4 regions of the Streptomyces sp. NPDC020379 genome follow, and region 1 is predicted to be linked to each of the others. Evidence: riboswitches for the same ligand, from Rfam matches in the RefSeq annotation. Region 1 holds a riboswitch; each other region holds the start of a gene.
The links. Region 1 has a riboswitch for cobalamin ahead of ACH427_RS00315 (cobalamin biosynthesis protein). Riboswitches for the same ligand answer to the same signal wherever they lie in the genome.
Positions count from the first base shown of each region.

Region 2: another riboswitch for cobalamin. It lies ahead of ACH427_RS09535 (HoxN/HupN/NixA family nickel/cobalt transporter); the one in region 1 lies ahead of ACH427_RS00315 (cobalamin biosynthesis protein).
Region 3: another riboswitch for cobalamin. It lies ahead of ACH427_RS08580 (CoA-acylating methylmalonate-semialdehyde dehydrogenase); the one in region 1 lies ahead of ACH427_RS00315 (cobalamin biosynthesis protein).
Region 4: another riboswitch for cobalamin. It lies ahead of ACH427_RS17840 (ribonucleoside-diphosphate reductase subunit alpha); the one in region 1 lies ahead of ACH427_RS00315 (cobalamin biosynthesis protein).

Region 1 is NZ_JBIRVR010000001.1:54,913-59,508, forward strand. It holds gene ACH427_RS00305 (anion permease) at 1-891, shown strand, start outside; gene ACH427_RS00310 (hypothetical protein) at 904-1,116, shown strand; cobalamin riboswitch at 1,388-1,518, shown strand; gene ACH427_RS00315 (cobalamin biosynthesis protein) at 1,640-2,626, shown strand; gene ACH427_RS00320 (cobyric acid synthase) at 2,656-4,227, shown strand; gene ACH427_RS00325 (putative cobaltochelatase) at 4,305-4,596, shown strand, end outside.
Region 2 is NZ_JBIRVR010000005.1:320,470-325,065, forward strand. It holds gene ACH427_RS09525 (YIP1 family protein) at 1-162, opposite strand, end outside; gene ACH427_RS09530 (amino acid permease) at 237-1,805, opposite strand; cobalamin riboswitch at 1,983-2,202, shown strand; gene ACH427_RS09535 (HoxN/HupN/NixA family nickel/cobalt transporter) at 2,222-3,364, shown strand; gene ACH427_RS09540 (NAD-dependent epimerase/dehydratase family protein) at 3,447-4,496, shown strand; gene ACH427_RS09545 (YidB family protein) at 4,569-4,596, shown strand, end outside.
Region 3 is NZ_JBIRVR010000005.1:96,966-101,561, reverse strand. It holds gene ACH427_RS08585 (short-chain fatty acyl-CoA regulator family protein) at 294-1,697, shown strand; cobalamin riboswitch at 1,781-1,959, shown strand; gene ACH427_RS08580 (CoA-acylating methylmalonate-semialdehyde dehydrogenase) at 2,190-3,689, shown strand; gene ACH427_RS08575 (acyl-CoA dehydrogenase family protein) at 3,713-4,596, shown strand, end outside.
Region 4 is NZ_JBIRVR010000012.1:131,214-135,809, forward strand. It holds gene ACH427_RS17840 (ribonucleoside-diphosphate reductase subunit alpha) at 1-1,837, opposite strand, end outside; cobalamin riboswitch at 1,994-2,135, opposite strand; gene mctP (monocarboxylate uptake permease MctP) at 2,647-4,272, opposite strand; gene ACH427_RS17850 (DUF3311 domain-containing protein) at 4,269-4,547, opposite strand.

The DNA of each region.
Region 1 (4,596 bases):
GTCGTGTCCGTCGGTTTCAACGCGGTGAACGCCGACAAGGTCGTCATGAAGGTCCTCATCCCGGCCGTCGCGGCGCCCATCGTGGCGGGCATCGCCGCCATGGTCGCCACCCGGCTCACCTACCGGCTCGCCAAGGGCCGCGAGGAGAAGGAGACCGCCAAGGGCTACCGCGCCGGGCAGATCGCCTCGGCCGCCCTGGTCTCCCTCGCCCACGGCACCAACGACGCGCAGAAGACGATGGGTGTCATCACCCTCGCGCTCGTGACCGGCGGCGTCGTCGCCCCGCACTCCGACCCGCCGCTGTGGGTCATCGTCTCCGCGGGCCTGGCCATCGCGCTCGGTACGTACCTGGGCGGCTGGCGCATCATCCGTACGCTCGGCAAGGGCCTCACCGACATCCAGCCGCCGCAGGGCTTCGCCGCCCAGACCGGCGCCGCGACCGTGATCCTCGCCTCCTCGCACATCGGCTTCGCCCTCTCCACCACCCAGGTCTGCTCCGGCGCGATCATGGGCTCCGGCCTCGGCCGCAAGGGCGGCGTGGTGCGCTGGTCGACCGCGGGCCGGATGGCCGTCGCCTGGTGCCTGACGCTCCCGGCCGCGGGCATCGTCGCCGGTGGCGCCGCGTTCCTCGCCGACCAGGGCGACTGGGGCGTCACCACCGTCGCCGTGCTCGGCCTGCTGGTGTGCGGCGCGATCTACGCCGCTTCCCGCCGCAAGCCGGTCACCCACGACAGCGTCAACGAGGTCCAGCCGGAAACGGCGGAGCCGGCCGGGGTGGTCACCGCCGCGCTCCAGGCCGTCGCCCCGCCGCCGGCCGGCCCCGTGACCGCCGCCCCGGTGGTCGCCGTCTCCCCCGAAGCCGGGCGCGCCCCCGCCGCCGCGGCGAGCTAAGGAATCCACACCATGCACATCGACTGGGCAGCTCTCGGTCAGGTCTTCGGCGTCAGCGTCGTGGTGACCGTCGGATTGGTCGGCGTCTTCACGCTCGGGATCGTGGGCACGTCGCGCCCTGCGGGCGGCGCGGCTCCGCGGGTTCTGGCGCGGTCCGGGGCGTACGCGTGCTTCGCGCTGTGCGCGGCGGCTGTGGGGTACGGGATCTTTTTGATCGTGGGGTAGGCGGGGGAGCGGGATTTGTTCCCCGGCCCCGCCCCTTCCCGAAACCGGGGGCACGCCCCCGGACCCCCGGCAACACGCTTCGCGCGTTGTCCTCAAACGCCGGACAGGCTGATACTCAGCCTGTCCGGCGTTTGAGGAAAAAGCCCGCCGCAGGCGCCAGCGACCCGCACCCGGCAACAATCCGCCCGGTAGAGCGCAGCGAACCCGTCCAGAGGGAAGTTGACGCCCGTTCACACCCCATGGTGGACTTCCGGGGCCAAACGGCGACAGCAGAGGAAGCCGGTGCGAGTCCGGCGCGGTCCCGCCACTGTCACCGGGGAGCGTCTCCCCCATCGGAGTGCCACGGCCCGCACGCGCGGGCGGGAAGGCCGGGGCGGCGTCGATCCGGGAGCCAGGAGACTCTGGTCGCCGGTCACGTCGAGCCAGGGCGCGGACCCTGAGTGAGGACACATCGCCATGTCCGGCTGCCGCCGACCGTCCCGTTCCCGCGGATCCAGGTACCACGCGACGGCGGTCTGATCCGATGCGCGCCGATCACCTCGGTTTCGCGTGCGGTGCCACGCTCGGCTTTCTCGGCGACCTCGCTCTCGGCGACCCCCGCCACGGCCATCCCGTGGCCGCCTTCGGACGTGCCGCGCAGGCCGTGGAACAGCGGCTGTGGCGCGACCACCGCGGTCACGGCGCCCTGCACACGCTGCTGTGCGCGGGCGGCACCGTGGCCGCCGCCGGAGTGCTGGCCCGTGCCGTACGCCCCTCCCCCGCCGCCACGATCGCCCTGACCGCCGCCACCACCTGGGCTGTGCTCGGCGGCACCTCGCTGGGCCGTGAGGCCCGCGCCATCGGGGGCGCGCTCGCCGTGGGTGACCTGGAGGTCGCCCGGGAGCGGCTGCCCCATCTGTGCGGGCGCGACCCCGAGGCGCTGGACGGTCCGCAGCTGGCCCGCGCCGTCGTGGAGTCCGTCGCGGAGAACACCTCCGACGCCGTCGTGGGCGCCCTCGTATGGGGTGCGCTGGGCGGTGTTGCGGGGCTGGCCGGTTTCCGTGCCGTCAACACCCTGGACGCCATGGTGGGCCACAAGTCGCCCCGCTACCGCCGCTTCGGCTGGGCCTCGGCCCGGCTCGACGACGTCGTCGGCTGGCCCGGCGCCCGGCTCACCGCCGCCCTCGCCGTGCTCGCCGGGCCCGACCCGCGGGGCGCCTGGCGGGTGGCCCGGCGTGACGCGTCCCGGCACCCGAGCCCCAACGCGGGCCCCGTGGAAGCCGCGTTCGCGGGGGCGCTCGGCGTGCGCCTCGGCGGCACCCTCGCCTACAAGGGCCGCGTCGAGCACCGCCCCGTCCTGGGCGCGGAGAACCGCCCGGTGGAGGCCGCCGACATCGAGCGCGCCGTGCGCCTCTCCCGGCGGGTGTCGCTGCTGGCGCTGGGCGTCGCGATCGGGGTGCGGGCCGCCGTCTCCCGGGGCCGCGCGGCGGGCAGCCTTTCCCCAGATCGCCTTACGAGGAGGAACCGGTGACAGCGGACAAGGGCGGGCCGACGGGCCCGCTGGGCGGGGGCCTGCTCGTGGCCGGGACGACCTCGGACGCGGGCAAGAGCGTGGTGACCGCCGGGATCTGCCGGTGGCTGGTCCGCAAGGGCGTCAAGGTCGCGCCGTTCAAGGCACAGAACATGTCGCTCAACTCCTTCGTGACCCGCGAGGGCGCGGAGATAGGCCGCGCGCAGGCCATGCAGGCCGCCGCGGCCCGGGTGGAGCCGTCGGCCCTGATGAACCCCGTGCTGCTCAAGCCCGGCAGTGACCGCAGCAGCCAGGTGGTGCTGATGGGCAAGCCGGTGGGCGAGCTCAGCGCGCGCGGGTATTTCGGGGCGCCCGAGGGGTCGTCCCCCGGGGGGACCCGGCACTGGGGGCGCCAGGAGCGGCTGTTCGGCACGGTGACCGAGTGCCTGGAGGAGCTGCGGCGCACCCACGACGCCGTGATCTGCGAGGGCGCGGGCAGCCCCGCCGAGATCAACCTGCGGCGCACCGACATCGTCAACATGGGCATAGCCCGGGCGGCGCGGCTGCCCGTCGTCGTGGTCGGGGACATCGACAGGGGCGGGGTGTTCGCGTCGTTCTTCGGCACGACGGCGCTGCTGTCCCGCGAGGACCAGGCGCACATAGCGGGCTATCTGGTCAACAAGTTCCGGGGTGACGTGACGCTGCTGGAGCCCGGCCTGGAGATGCTGCGGGACCTGACCGGACGGCCCACGGTCGGCGTGCTGCCCTTCGCCCACGGCCTCGGCATCGACGAGGAGGACGGCCTGCGGGTGTCGATGCGCGGTGCGGTGCGCGAGTCGGTGGTCGCTCCGCCGCACGGCGCCGACGTGCTGCGCGTCGCCGTGTGCGCGGTGCCGCTGATGTCGAACTTCACCGACGTCGACGCGCTCGCCGCCGAACCGGGCGTGGTCGTACGGTTCGTGGACCGCCCGGAGGAGCTCCTCGACGCGGACCTGGTCGTCGTGCCGGGCACCCGCGGCACCGTACGGGCGCTCGCCTGGCTGCGCGAGCGCGGGCTGGCGGACGCGATCGCGCGGCGCGCGGCGGAGGGCCGGCCGGTGCTGGGCATCTGCGGCGGCTTCCAGCTGCTGGGCGAGCGCATCGAGGACGAGGTCGAGTCGAAGGCGGGCACGGTCGAGGGCCTGGGCCTGCTGCCGGTCCGGGTGCGGTTCGCGGTCGAGAAGACGCTGGCCCGGCCGGTCGGCGAGGCGCTCGGCGAGCGGGTGGAGGGCTACGAGATCCATCACGGTGTCGCCGAAGTGCTGGGCGGGGAGGAGCTGTTCACCTCTGGTGACGATGGACGCAGTCTGGACGGCTGCCGCTCGGGCGCGGTGTGGGGTACGCACTGGCACGGCTCGCTGGAGAGCGACGGCTTCCGGAGAGCGTTCCTGCGGCGCGTCGCGGAGGCGGCGGGGCGCGCGTTCGTCCCGGCACCGGACACGTCGTTCGCGGCACTGCGCGAGGAGCAGCTGGACCGGCTGGGCGATCTCATCGAGGAGCACGCAGACACGGACGCGCTGCTGCGGCTGATCGAGGACGGGGTTCCGACGGGGCTGCCGTTCATACCGCCGGGGGCACCATGACCGGTCCCGCACCCGCGAACTCACCGGCCCCGCAGGCGCGGGGAAGGACGGACGTCACTCGAAGGAGCGGTCACCGCATGAGCACCACCTATCCGTTCACCGCGATCGTCGGCATGGACGACATGCGGCTCGGCCTGTTGCTCAACGCCCTCTCGCCCGCCATCGGCGGAGTGCTCGTACGGGGCGAGAAGGGCACGGCCAAGACGACCGCTGTCCGAAGCCTGGCCGCACTGCTGCCCGAGGTCACGGCCGTCACCGGCTGCCGGTTCGCCTGCGACCCGGCAGCCCCCGACCCCACCTGCCCGGACGGGCCGCACGAGGACGGCGCCCCGCACGCCCCGCGCCCCGCGCGCATGGTCGAACTGCCCG
Region 2 (4,596 bases), on a different contig from region 1:
CGCCGCACCCCAGACGCTGCGGTCCCGGGCCTCGTCGAGCACTTCGACCGGCCGGAACCACAGCCCGAATATGAGGCGGTGCCAGAGCAGTCTGCGCGGTGCCGCGCCCGGGGCGTGCGGTGAGGAGGCCGCGGGCGCGGAGGGTGAGGGGGTCACAGGCATGGATGCAATTTCTATCACCGAGCGGCCCGGCCACCGGTGGCCGGGCCGCCCGGCTCCGCGCCCATGAGGCGACGTCAGACCGGTTCCGGCGCCCTGGGATCGGTGTCGGCACCCGGGCCCGCGCCCGGCCCGGCGTCCGGGCCGGGGCCCGCGTCGGGGTCCGCTCCCGGGCCCGTGGAACCGTCGGGGTCGGCGCCCGCGCCTGGGTCGGGCGCGGGCAGGTACTCCTCGGAGATCTCGCGCGGGCCGAACGGCCACACCTTCTCGTGGCGCGCCCAGAGCACAAAGGCCACACAGCCCGCGGCCACCCAGGCGAGCGACCATTCGATGGGGTGCCGGCCGGGGGAGTTCTTGTCCGCGTAGCCGTAGATCACCAGCCAGCCCACGAGCGCCACCAGACTCGGCAGCGGGTAGAGCCACATGCGGTACGGGCGGAGCAGCCCCGGCTGCCGGCGGCGCAGCACCGACACCGCCACCACCTGGGCCAGTGCCTGGACGATCACCATCACGGTCGTGAGCAGCTGGATCAGCGTGGTGAGGTCCGTATGACGGCCGATCAGGAAGCCGATGCCGGTGATGACCCCCATCGACGCCAGGCTCAGCACGGGGAAGTGGTGGCGCGGGTGCAGGCGTCCGAAGGAGCGGAAGAAGACCTTGTCCCGCGCGGCGTCGTAGGGCACGCGGGAGCCGCCGAGGAGGCCGGTGAGGACGGAGGCGACGGCCGTGAGGAGGATCAGCGCCGTGACCGTCCGGGCCGCGCCCTTGCCCCAGGCCGTCTCCAGGACCGCGGAGGCCACGGAGGAGTGCGCGGTGGAGTTCTCGTCGAGCATCTGCTTCCAGTCGACGACCCCCAGCGTGCCGATCTGGAGCAGCAGATAGATCGCCATGATGCCGAGGATGGAGTAGATGATGGCGCGCGGCATCGTGCGCCCGGGGTTCTTGATCTCCGCGCCCATGTAGGCGGCGGTGTTGTAACCGAGGTAGTCGTAGATGCCGATGGTCAGGCCCGCCGCGAAGCCGATCCAGAAGTGATTGGTCGTCAGCTCGAAGGCGTGGGCCGGGTAGGTGAAGGCGCGGTGGGGGCTGAAGTGGGTGAACGCCGCGACGATGACGAGGACGACCGAGGCGATCATCACCGCCCACAGCACCACGGTGAGCCGCGCGATGTTCTCGACCCGCCGCCACAGCGCCGCGACGATGGCCACGATGACCGCGAGCCCCACGAGGTCCCCGGCGGTCTGTCCCATGCCCGGCCACAGATAGCCGAGATACTGCACGAAGCCGATGATCCCCGTCGACATGCCGAGCGGGATGAACAGCATGGCCGTCCACACGAACAGGAACGGCATCAGCTTCCCGCTGCGGTACTGGAACGCCTGCCGCAGATACACGTAACTGCCGCCCGCCCCCGGCAGCGATGCCCCCAGCTCCGCCCAGATCAGCCCGTCGGCGAGCGCCAGCAGTGCGCCCGCGACGAATCCGATCACCGCCTGCGGGCCGCCGAACGCCGTCACCATCAGGGGGATGGTGACGAAGGGTCCGATACCGCACATCTGGCTCATGTTGATGGTGGTGGCCTGGAACAGCCCGATCCGGCGTACGAATCCGACCCGGTGCTCCGGTCCCTGCCCGGTGTCCGCCATGGGTGTGCCCTCTCTCTGCCGGACGGGGTGACCCGTCAACTGCACTGGTAGCACCGGCCCGCGGGGCACGTCCAGCATCGGCGCTCCGGAACGGCGGGCGGGCCGTGAAAGCCCCGAGGAAGCTGTTGCCTGGCTATGGCAACTGCCACTTCTTTGCCACTTGTGCCGGTCAGGGCGTTAAGGTGGCCCGGCCGTGGTGCTCGGGAAGACCGGTGACGGACCCTCGTGGTCCCACCCCGGAGCGGCCCTCGCCACTGTGATCGGGGAGTTACCGTCCCGTTCCGCGCGCCTCCCACGGGCGCGTGGAGCCACTGGCCGCAGCCGGCTGCCGGGAAGGCAGGGGCGGGCGCGAGCGAACCCGTAAGCCAGGAGACCGGCCACGGCATCTCACGAGAAGATCCACGAGGTGCTGGAGCGTGACCCGCAAGATGACCCTGCCCACCCGAACCCCCGCCGGGCCCGCGGCCGGCGGCCCGCCCGCCTTCCGCTGGCGCCGCCAGGACACCGTCCGCACCGCCGGCCTCCTGGGCGTCATAGCCGCCCTGCACGTCGTCGCCTTCGGCGTGCTCTACCTGCTCGTCGTCCCCGACCACTACACCGTGGACTCCAAGGTCTACGGTGTCGGGCTCGGCGTCACCGCCTACACCCTCGGCATGCGGCACGCCTTCGACGCCGACCACATCGCCGCCATCGACAACACCACCCGCAAGCTGATGGCCGACGGCAAGCGCCCGGTCTCGGTCGGCTTCTGGTTCGCCCTCGGCCACTCCAGTGTGGTTGTCGTCATGGCGGCGCTGGTGGCGGGCGGCACTCAGCTCGCCGGGAAGCTGATGGACGAGGACTCCACCACCCACCAGACCCTCGGCGTCGTCGGCACGTCGGTCTCCGGCGGCTTCCTCTACCTCATCGCCGCCCTCAACCTCGTCGCCCTCGCGGGCATCCTGCGCATCTTCCGCGCGATGCGCGAGGGCCGTTACGACGAGGCCGAGCTGGAGCAGCACCTGGACTCGCGCGGCTTCATGAACCGCGTCCTCGGCCGCTTCACCCGCTCCATCACCCGCCCGGGCCAGATGTACCCCCTGGGCTTCCTCTTCGGCCTCGGCTTCGACACGGCCACCGAGGTCACCCTCATGGTGATGGCGGGCAGCGGCGCGGCCGCCGGGCTGCCCTGGTACGCGATCCTGTGCCTGCCGCTGCTGTTCGCCGCCGGGATGAGCCTCTTCGACACCCTCGACGGCACGTTCATGAACTTCGCCTACCAGTGGGCGTTCTCCAACCCCGTCCGCAAGGTCTACTACAACCTCACCATCACCGGCCTGTCGATCGCCGTGGCCTTCCTCATCGGCACCATCGAGCTGGTCACCGTGCTGCACGACAAGCTCGGCATGAACGACGGGGTCACCGGCTGGATCTCCGGCCTCAACCTCGACAACGTCGGCTTCGTCATCGTCGGCCTCTTCGTGGTGGTCTGGGCGGCGGCGCTCGCCTACTGGCGGTTCGGCAAGGTCGAGCAGCGCTGGGCGGCGCGCGCGGCCACGGCCACGAGCGAGACGGGCTGACGGCCGGCGCGGTTCTTACGGACCGGTGACGGGGCGGCGCCGGAACGGGCGCCCCGCGGCCCGCGCCCCTAACGTCGAGGCCATGCGCGTACTCGTCACCGGAGGCGCGGGCTTCATCGGCTCGCACATCGTCACCGCACTCACCGACCGCGGCCACCGGCCCGTCGTCCTCGACGCCCTGCTGCCCGCGGCCCACCCCGAGGCACCGCCCCGGCCCGCCGGCGTCGAGTGGACCGGCGCCGACCTCCGCGACCGCGCGGCCGTGGCCGGTGCGCTGCCCGGCATCGACGCCGTCTGCCACCAGGCCGCGATGGTCGGCCTCGGCAAGGACTTCGCCGACGCGCCCGCCTACGTGGGCTGCAACGACCTCGGCACGGCCGTGCTCCTCGCGGAGATGGCCGCCGCGGGCGTACGCCGCCTGGTCCTCGCCGGCTCCATGGTCGTCTACGGCGAGGGCCACTACGTGTGCCCCCGGCACGGCGTGGTGCGCCCCGGCCCGAGGGCGGCCGCGGACCTCGACGCCGGGCACTACGAACCCCACTGCCCGCGCTGCGGCCGGGAACTGACGCCGGGCCTCGTCGACGAGGACGCGCCCGCCGACCCCCGCAACGTCTACGCGACGACCAAGCTGGCCCAGGAACACCTGGCCGCCGCCTGGGCCCGCGCCACCGGCGGCACGGCGGTGTCCCTGCGCTACCACAACGTCTACGGCCCCGGCATGCCCCGCGACACCCCGTACGCGGGCGTCGCCTCCTTCTTCCGCTCCTCGCTCGCCCGCGGCGAGGGCCCCCGCGTCTTCGAGGACGGCCGCCAGCGGCGCGACTTCGTGCACGTACGGGACGTGGCCGCGGCGAACGCCCTAGCCCTGGAACACCTCGACAGCCGCCCCGCGGGCACCCTGCGCGCATACAACTGCGGCAGCGACACCCCGCACACCATCGGCGAGATGGCCGCCACCCTGGCCGCCGCGCACGGCGGACCGGCGCCCGTCGTCACGGGCGAGTACCGGCTCGGCGACGTCCGCCACATCACCGCGTCGTCGCGGCGCCTGCGCGAGGAGCTGGGCTGGCGCGCCGAGGTCGGTTTCACGGAAGGAATGGCCGAGTTCGCGCGGGCGCCGCAGCGCGCCTGACCATGGCTGCGTACGAGTGAACATCCCGTCATCCCGGGCCGGATCCGCCGTCCCGGGATAGATGGATGGCATATCGGTGCGCTTCCGGGAAAGGCGGCAG
Region 3 (4,596 bases), on a different contig from region 1:
GCGAAGGCCGCGTGCTGATGGCGGTCGGGCTGCCGGAAGTGCCGGGATCTCCGACGTCAGGGCATGAATCAGGCCCGGTTCCGGTTCTCCGCCGTGGTTCCGGCGGGCCGCGTTACGACTCTGGCAGTGGCACTGAGTGCCATCAACCGTGGCTCTTTGCCAACTGTTGCAAATCTTTTCGGCGCGTTCTGCCAAGTCTGCGAAGGTTCGCTTCCGTGCCTCCCGTGCATAGACTCGCCGCCATACAGGACGTGAGCGAGCTTTGGATCCTCGACGGCGGACGGGAGACGGCGGTGAGCAAGACCTATGCCGGAGCCCGGCTGCGGAGGCTGCGGGAGGAGCGGCGGCTCAGTCAGGCCGAGTTCGCCCACGTCCTGGCCATCTCCCCCAGCTACCTCAATCAGATGGAGCACGACTCCCGGCCACTGACGGTCCCCGTACTGCTGCGCCTGACCGAGGCGTTCGGCGTGGAACCCGGGTTCTTCTCCGGGCTCGACACCACCCGGGTCCTGGCCGACCTTCGGGAGGCGCTGGCCGACGAGATCGCCGACGCCCGCATCTCGCCGGTTGACCTGTCAGAACTCGCCTCCCGCCTGCCGGCTGTCGCGGACGTCCTGCTCGATCTGAGCCGCCGCAACCAGACGTTGACCGAGCGCCTGGCCGAGGCCGCGGACAACCGGCGCGGCGCGGCGGCCCCGCCCGCGCCCCGGGCTCCGCACGAGGAGATCCGGGAGTTCTTCTACCGCCGCCGGAACTACCTCCACGACCTCGACCTGGCCGCCGAGAACCTGGCGACCGACCTCGGCATCCGCCCCGGCGGAGTCCTGACCGCGCTGTCCGCCCGGCTCACCGACAAGCACGCCGTGCGGCTCGCCACGGACTCCGACCAGTTGCACCACTACGACCCCTCGCGCCGGACCCTGCATCTGTCCAGCCGGCTGCGCCCCGGCCAGCGGGCCTTCCGGATGGCCACCCAACTGGCCCTGCTCGAACTCTCCCCGGAGCTCTCCGCGCTCGCCTCGGAGGACTACGACCAGACCTCCCCCACCTGGCGACTCGCACGCATCGGCATCGCGAACTACGTCGCCGCCGCGCTGATCCTCCCCTACCGCGCCTTCCACGCGGCGGCGGAGGAGATGCGCTACGACATCGAACGCCTCACCGACCACTTCGGGGTCGGCTACGAGACCGTCTGCCACCGCCTCAGCACCCTCCAGCGCCCTCACCTGCGCGGCGTGCCGTTCTCCTTCGTCCGCGTCGACCGCGCCGGCAACATGTCCAAGCGCCAGTCCGCCACCGGCTTCCACTTCTCCCGCGCCGGCGGCACCTGCCCCCTGTGGAACGTCTACGAGGCATTCACCACTCCCGGCCGCATCCAGGTGCAGATCGCGGCCATGCCCGACGGACAGCGCTACCTGTGGACCGCCCGCACCGTCACCCGGCAGCGCGGCGGCTGGGGCGAGCCGGGCAAGACGTACGCCATCGGACTGGGCTGCGAGATCCGGCACGCCGCCCGGCTCGTCTACTCCGACGGCCTCGACCTCGACAACGCCTCCGCCGCCACCCCCATCGGCATGGGCTGCCGCGTCTGCGAACGCCTCGAATGCCCGCAGCGGGCCGTACCGCCGCTGGGCCGGCCACTGGCCATCGACGAGAACAGCAGCACATTCGTGCCCTACCCCGTGGCCGAGCGGTAATACGGAGGGGGCGCACGGAACGACGGGCCTTGCCCATGCACAGGACGGCAGGGCGACGAGGCTGGACTTACTAGGACGTCCAACTATATCTTCGTGACCAAGGCCCGCGGTGCAGGGAAGCCGGTGTGAATCCGGCACGGTCCCGCCACTGTGACCGGGAAGTGTGCCGTCCAGAGCACGCCACTGACGCGACGCGTCGGGAAGGCGGGCGGCATGCGGTGATCCGGGAGTCAGGATACCGGCCGCGGGGTGTTCCGTGTTGTCCACGAGGATGGAGCAGACACGCATGGCACCGGTCCGTACCCACGACCCTGGTGATCCGGCGGGGCACGCACGCATGTCCGCTTACGCGTAACGCGTTCTCGTGACGCTCCGACGGCTTTCGAGCCTTCGCGTCCCACGGCAGCCGCACGCGACGCACCTCACCCGGTGCCGTCGCCGGCCGGCCGTGCCATCCCCGGATCTCATCCGACCTGACGAGAGCAGGCTTCCATGGTCCGCGAACTGACACACTTCATCGCCGGCAAGCACACCCCGGGGGCGTCGGGGCTCTTCACCGACGTGTACGACCCCAACACCGGCGCCGTACAGGCCCGGGTGCCCCTGGCCGGGCGCGAGGACACCGCGGCCGCGATCGCCGACGCGGCGGCCGCGCAGCCGGAGTGGGGCGAGTGGAACCCGCAGCGCCGCGCCCGCGTCCTGCTGAGGTTCCTGCAGCTGATCGAGGGCGAACGGGAGGCGCTCGCCCGCCTGTTGTCCGCCGAGCACGGCAAGACGATCGCCGACGCCCACGGCGACATCCAGCGCGGCCTGGAGGTCGTCGAGTTCGCCGCGGGCATCCCGCACCTGCTCAAGGGCGAGTTCACGGACAACGCGGGCACCGGCATCGACGTCCACTCGCTGCGCGGCCCCCTCGGCGTCACCGCCGGGATCACCCCCTTCAACTTCCCCGCGATGATCCCGCTGTGGAAGGCCGCGCCCGCGATCGCCTGCGGGAACACGTTCGTCCTCAAGCCCTCCGAGCGCGCCCCGTCCGTGCCGCTGCGGCTCGCGGAGCTCTTCCTCGAGGCGGGGCTGCCCCCGGGCGTGCTCAACGTGGTCAACGGTGGCAAGGAAGCCGTCGACACCCTGCTGGAGGACCCCAGGGTCCAGGCGATCGGCTTCGTCGGATCCACCCCGGTCGCGGCGCACATCTACGCCACCGCCGCCGCCCACGGCAAGCGCGCCCAGTGCTTCGGCGGCGCCAAGAACCACATGGTCATCATGCCGGACGCCGACCTCGACCAGGCCGCGGACGCCCTGATCGGCGCCGGGTACGGGTCGGCGGGCGAGCGCTGCATGGCGATCTCCGTCGCCGTCCCCGTCGGCGAGGAGACCGCCGACGCCCTGGTCGCCAAGCTCAAGGAGCGCATCGGCGCGCTGCGCATCGGCCGCTCCGACGACCCGGACGCCGACTTCGGCCCGCTGGTGAGCCGGGACGCGCTCGACCGCGTGCGCCGCTACGTGGACATCGGCACCACGGAGGGCGCCGAACTGGTCGTCGACGGGCGCGACTTCGTCCTCCCGGGCCACGAGAACGGCTTCTTCGCCGGGGCCACGCTCTTCGACCGCGTCTCCACCGGCATGCGCGTCTACCGGGAGGAGATCTTCGGCCCGGTCCTCTGCGTCGTCCGCGCCGCCGACTACGAGGAGGCCCTGCGGCTGCCCAGCGAGCACCCGTACGGCAACGGCGTGTCCCTCTTCACCCGGGACGGGGACACCGCCCGCGACTTCACCCGGCGGGTGAACACCGGCATGGTCGGCGTCAACGTGCCCATCCCCGTACCGGTGGCTTACCACACCTTCGGCGGCTGGAAGCGCTCCGGCTTCGGCGACCTCAACCAGCACGGCCCGGACGCGATCCGCTTCTACACCCGTACGAAGACCGTCACCTCGCGCTGGCCCTCCGGGGTCAAGGAGGGCGCGAGCTTCACCATCCCCACGATGCGGTGACGACGGTGACGACGACACTGACCATGACCGGCACCATGCTCTCCGAGGAGCAGCTGGCAATCGCCGAGACGACGCTGGACTTCGCCGAGGAACACCTCGCCCCGCACGCCGTCGCCTGGGACCGGGACAAGCACTTCCCCGTCGACGTCCTGCGCAAGGGCGCGGGCCTCGGACTGGGCGGCGTCTACGTCCGCGAGTCCTCCGGCGGCTCCGGCCTGACCCGCTCCGACGGCGTCGTGGTCTTCGAGACCCTGGCGACCGGCTGCCCATCCATCGCCGGCTACCTCTCCATCCACAACATGGTCGCCTGGATGATCGACCGCTACGGCGACGAGGCCCAGCGCGCCCGCCTGCTCCCGGCCCTGTGCTCCATGGACTTCCTGGGCAGTTACTGCCTCACCGAACCGGGCACGGGGTCCGACGCGGCCGCGCTGCGCACGCGCGCCGAGCGCGACGGCGACCACTACGTCCTCACGGGCGTCAAGCAGTTCATTTCCGGCGCGGGCACCTCGCACGTCTACATCGTGATGGCCCGCACCGGCGAGCCGGGCCCCAGGGGTGTCACGGCCTTCATCGTCGAACGTGACGACCCCGGGCTGTCCTTCGGGCCGGACGAGAGGAAGATGGGCTGGAACGCCCAGCCCACCCGCCAGGTCGTCCTCGACGGCGTGCGCATCCCGGCCGACCGCCGGCTCGGCGCCGAAGGCGACGGCTTCCGCATCGCCATGCACGGCCTGAACGGCGGCCGGCTCGGCATCGCCGCCTGCTCCCTCGGCGGGGCGCAGAGCGCGCTCCACCGCAGCCTGGCATACCTCGCGGACCGTGAGGCGTTCGGAGCGCCGCTGCTCGACGCGCAGGCCCTGCGGTTCAGGCTCGCCGACATGGCGACCGAGCTGACGGCCGCCAG
Region 4 (4,596 bases), on a different contig from region 1:
GCGCGATCGCCAGCAGCAGCGAGTTGCGCATGCCGACCTGGGCGATGCGGGCGCGCAGCGCCTCCCAGCGGTCGGCCCAGCGCTGCTCGGCGTTCGGGTAGTGGTCGGGGTGCAGCACGCCGCGGGCGGTGCGGGTCGCGGACCAGGCCGGGTGCGGGCCGTGCCGCTCGGCGAGATCGGCGGACGCCTCGTAGGCCGCGAGCATGATGCGCTCGGAGATCCGGGTGGACAGCTCCTTCGCCTCGGGGGAGTCGAAGGGCAGCCGGAGCCGGAAGAAGACGTCCTGGAGACCCATCAGGCCCAGGCCCACCGGGCGCCAGCGGCTGTTGGAGTTGCCGGCCTGCTCGGTCGGGTAGAAGTTGATGTCCACGACGCGGTCGAGGAACGTCACGGCCGTACGGACCGTACGGTCGAGCTTCTCCCAGTCCATCTCGCCGTCGGTACCCAGGTGCTGCGCCAGGTTGACCGAGCCGAGGTTGCAGACCGCCGTCTCGCCGTCGTCCGTGACCTCGAGGATCTCGGTGCACAGGTTCGAGGAGTGGACGACCTTGCCGGGCTCGGCGGTCTGGTTCGCGGTGCGGTTGGACGCGTCCTTGAAGGTCATCCAGCCGTTGCCGGTCTGCGCGAGGGTGCGCATCATCCGGGAGTACAGCACGCGCGCCGGGATCTGCCGGACGGCCTTGCCCTCGGCCTCGGCCTTGCGGTACGCGGCGTCGAACTCGTCGCCCCACAGGTCGACCAGCTCGGGCGTGTCGGCCGGGGAGAACAGCGACCAGTCGGCGTCCGCCTCGACGCGGCGCATGAACTCGTCCGGGATCCAGTGCGCGGTGTTGAGGTTGTGCGTGCGGCGGGCCTCCTCACCGGTGTTGTCGCGGAGCTCCAGGAACTCCTCGATGTCCGCGTGCCACGTCTCCAGGTAGACACAGGCCGCGCCCTTGCGCCGGCCGCCCTGGTTGACCGCCGCGACGGAGGCGTCGAGCGTGCGCAGGAACGGCACGATGCCGTTGGAGTGCCCGTTGGTGCCCCGGATCAGCGAGCCGCGCGAGCGGATGCGGCTGTAGGACAGGCCGATGCCGCCGGCGTGCTTCGACAGGCGCGCCACCTGGTGGTAGCGGTCGTAGATCGAGTCCAGCTCGTCCAGCGGCGAGTCCAGCAGATAGCAGGACGACATCTGCGGGTGGCGGGTGCCGGAGTTGAAGAGCGTGGGGGAGGAGGGGAGGTACGACAGGGTGCTCGTCAGCCCGTAGAGCTCGGCGACGTCCTCCAGGGCCCGCACCGAGTGGTCCTCGGCCAGGCCGCAGGCCACGCGCAGCAGGAAGTGCTGCGGGGTCTCGATGACCTGCCGGGTGATCGGGTGGCGCAGCAGGTAGCGGCTGTGCAGGGTGCGCAGGCCGAAGTAGCCGAAGCGGTCGTCGGCGCCGTCGGCGAGCGCCTTCTCGACGAGCTCGTCGAGGCGCGCGGCGTGGGTCGCCACGAAGGCGGCGGTGTCGTCGGCGATCAGGCCCTCGCGGTGGCCGGTCGCGACGGACGCGGAGAAGGAGACGGCGCCCTGTCCGGCGGCCTCCTCGGCGATGGCGAGGGTGAGCAGGCGGGCCGCGAGCTTGGAGTACTCGGGCTCCTCGGCGATCAGGCCGGCGGCGGCCTCGGTGGCCAGGGACCGCAGTTCGGCCTCGTCCGAGCCCGGGTGGCGGCCCCGCAGCGCGGCGGCGGCGACCTTTCCGGGGTCGGTGGCGGACAGATCGGCGGTGAGGTCGGTCAGGGTGCGCAGCAGCGCGGTCCCGGGGCCGCCGGTCGCTTCCGCGGATGCTGAGACCGGATCGGCGGGCGCGATGGTCACTGAGGCTCTCCCTCGCTCGGCAAGGGGCCGGGCGGGTGGCGCGCGACGGGCGCGTACGGGCATGCCTGAGGCATCAGGGCATGCTCGTAGCGTCCATCGGCCCAACCCGCGAGGCCCGGACGAATACAAAACGCCCGGTGCGAGCCGGTGCGGCTCAGCGGTGGGCGTGCTGTCGGCAGGTACTCGGACTCCTGCATGCGTCATTACGGCATACATGCACCGTTGCGGGACAGTTCCGGATTTCCACCGGATTCCCCTGCGACGACAGCGAGGACGAGCATACATCTAGTGCTGGCCGTCGCACGCACCACCACATCTTGTGTCGCGCGGTAATCGCGCGGGTCGGAATGTGCTAACAGGGCCTGCCCGCAAGGGGCATGGCGAAGGGCCGCCACGCGCCCTGTCGGGCGCGCCGCGGCCCTGGGTGGGGCGCGGGGTGGGTGGGGGTGCGGCGGTGCGTCTGGGGGGTGCCTGGGGGTGTCGGCGGGGGCTTTTCCTCTGCCGGGGCGCGTGCCCTGGGTCCCCGGCCGCGAGTTCCGCTGCCTCCCCCCAGACACCTCGTCCGGGGGTGCCCCCAGCGGTGGGAGCGGCCTGCGGACGGGTCCTCAAACGCCGGACGGGCTGGATGTGCGGACCGTAGCCAGCACATTCAGCCCGTTGGGGGCACCTCCCAGCGGTAGCTGGGGGAGATTGAGGACAACGCGCGAAGCGTGTTGCGGGGGTCCGGGGGCTTGCCCCCCACGCGGCGGAGCCGCACATCGATGCGGCCGGGAAGGGACGGGGCAGGGGAACAAAGCCCGCCGCAGGCGTCAGTGGCCCCCTGGTGCCCCCGCCGTCGCGGGAGGCAGTTCCTCCACCACCCCCGGATCACCCACATCCGCCGTGTAATCGGACGCCTTCGTCTCGTCCACCCCGTCCGGGACACCCACCGCCTTGAACACCACCGTGAGCACCACCGCGACAAGCACATTCAGGACGAATGCCGTAAGCCCGATATACCCCTTCTCTCCGATGAATGGAATAAGGTTCGTATTCCCGAAATGGTCCTGAGTCGCACTGGGTGTGTCATATGCCCGCCACGTCCCGTATGCCATGCCGACCGCCCACCCCGCCAGCAGCCCCCACCGGTGGAACCAGCGGGTGAAGAGCCCGCCCACGAGCGCCGGGACGGTCTGGAGGATCCAGATGCCGCCGAGCAGCTGGAAATTGATCGCGACCGTCTTGTCCATCGTCAGGACGAAGACGAGCGCGCCGACCTTCACCAGCAGTGAGGCGAGCTTGGAGACCTTCGCCTCGCGCTCGGGCGAGGCGTCCGGCCGGATGAAGTCCTTGTAGATGTTCCGGGTGAAGAGATTCGCCGCGGCGATGGACATGATGGCCGCCGGCACCAGCGCGCCGATCCCGATCGCCGCGAAGGCGACGCCCGTGAACCAGTCCGGGAACATGTCCTCGAAGAGCTGCGGGATGGCCAGCTGGCCGTTCTTCACCTTGACGCCCGCGGCGATCGCCATGAAGCCGAGCATGGCCAGCAGGCCCAGCATCAGCGAATAGAGCGGCAGGATCGTGGTGTTGCGGCGGATGACGTCGCGGCTCTTGCTGGAGAGGACCGCGGTCACCGAATGCGGATAGAGGAACAGCGCCATCGCCGAACCGAGCGCGAGCGTCGCGTACGCCCATTGCGCGTCCGGACCGCTCACCAGGGAACCGCGCGGTTTGCCCGTCGCCGGATTCTTCTCGGCGAAGGCGTCCCCGGCCTTCGCGAAGATGTGCTCGAAACCCCCCAGCTTGATGGGGATGTAGATGATGGCCACGATGATCACGATGTAGATCAGCGCGTCCTTGACGAAGGCGATCAGCGCGGGAGCCCGCAGTCCGGCCGAATAGGTATAGGCCGCGAGCACGCCGAACGCGATGAGCAGCGGCAGGTCCTTCATGAACCAGTTGGACCCGCCACCGACCCCGAGCACGTCCAGCACGGCCTGAATGCCGACGAGTTGGAGCGCGATGTACGGCATGGTCGCGAGCAGCCCGGTCAGCGCGAGCGCCAGGGAGAGCCCCTTCGACCCGAACCGGCCGCGCACGAAGTCCGAGGACGTCACATAACCGTGCTTGTGCGCCACCGACCAGAGCCGGGGCAGGAAGGTGAACACCAGCGGATAGCACAGGATCGTGTAGGGCACCGCGAAGAATCCCGCGGCGCCGCCCGCGTAGATGGCCGCCGGCACGGCGACGAAGGTATAGGCGGTATAGAGGTCGCCGCCCAGCAGGAACCACGTGATCCAGGTGCCGAACGAACGCCCGCCCAGCCCCCATTCGTCGAGGTTGTCCGCGTTCTCCGCGCGCCGCCACCGGGAGGCGACGAACCCCATCACCGTGACGACGAGGAAGAAGAAGATGAACACGGCGAGCGCCACGCCGTTGACGCCGTCCTTCACGCCCGCTCACCCGCCTTACGGATCCGCTCGTTCCGCTCGTGTCGTCGCACGAGCGTGTACGCGATGACGGTGAGCGCGGTCGAGATCAGCACCCACAGCATCTGGTACCAGTAGAAGAACGGGATCCCGATGAACGCGGGCGTGAGCCGCGCGTAGGAGTCGACCCACAGCATGGCGACGAAGGGAATGGCGAGACACACCCCGGCCACGACCATCGGCACCGTGACAACGGGCCCGCGCCCGCGCTCCGGTGGCTCCATCGGTGGTTCTGTCATGGTGGCGACTCCCCCCTAGGTGATCACTGCGTGATGCGCAGGAAATCTA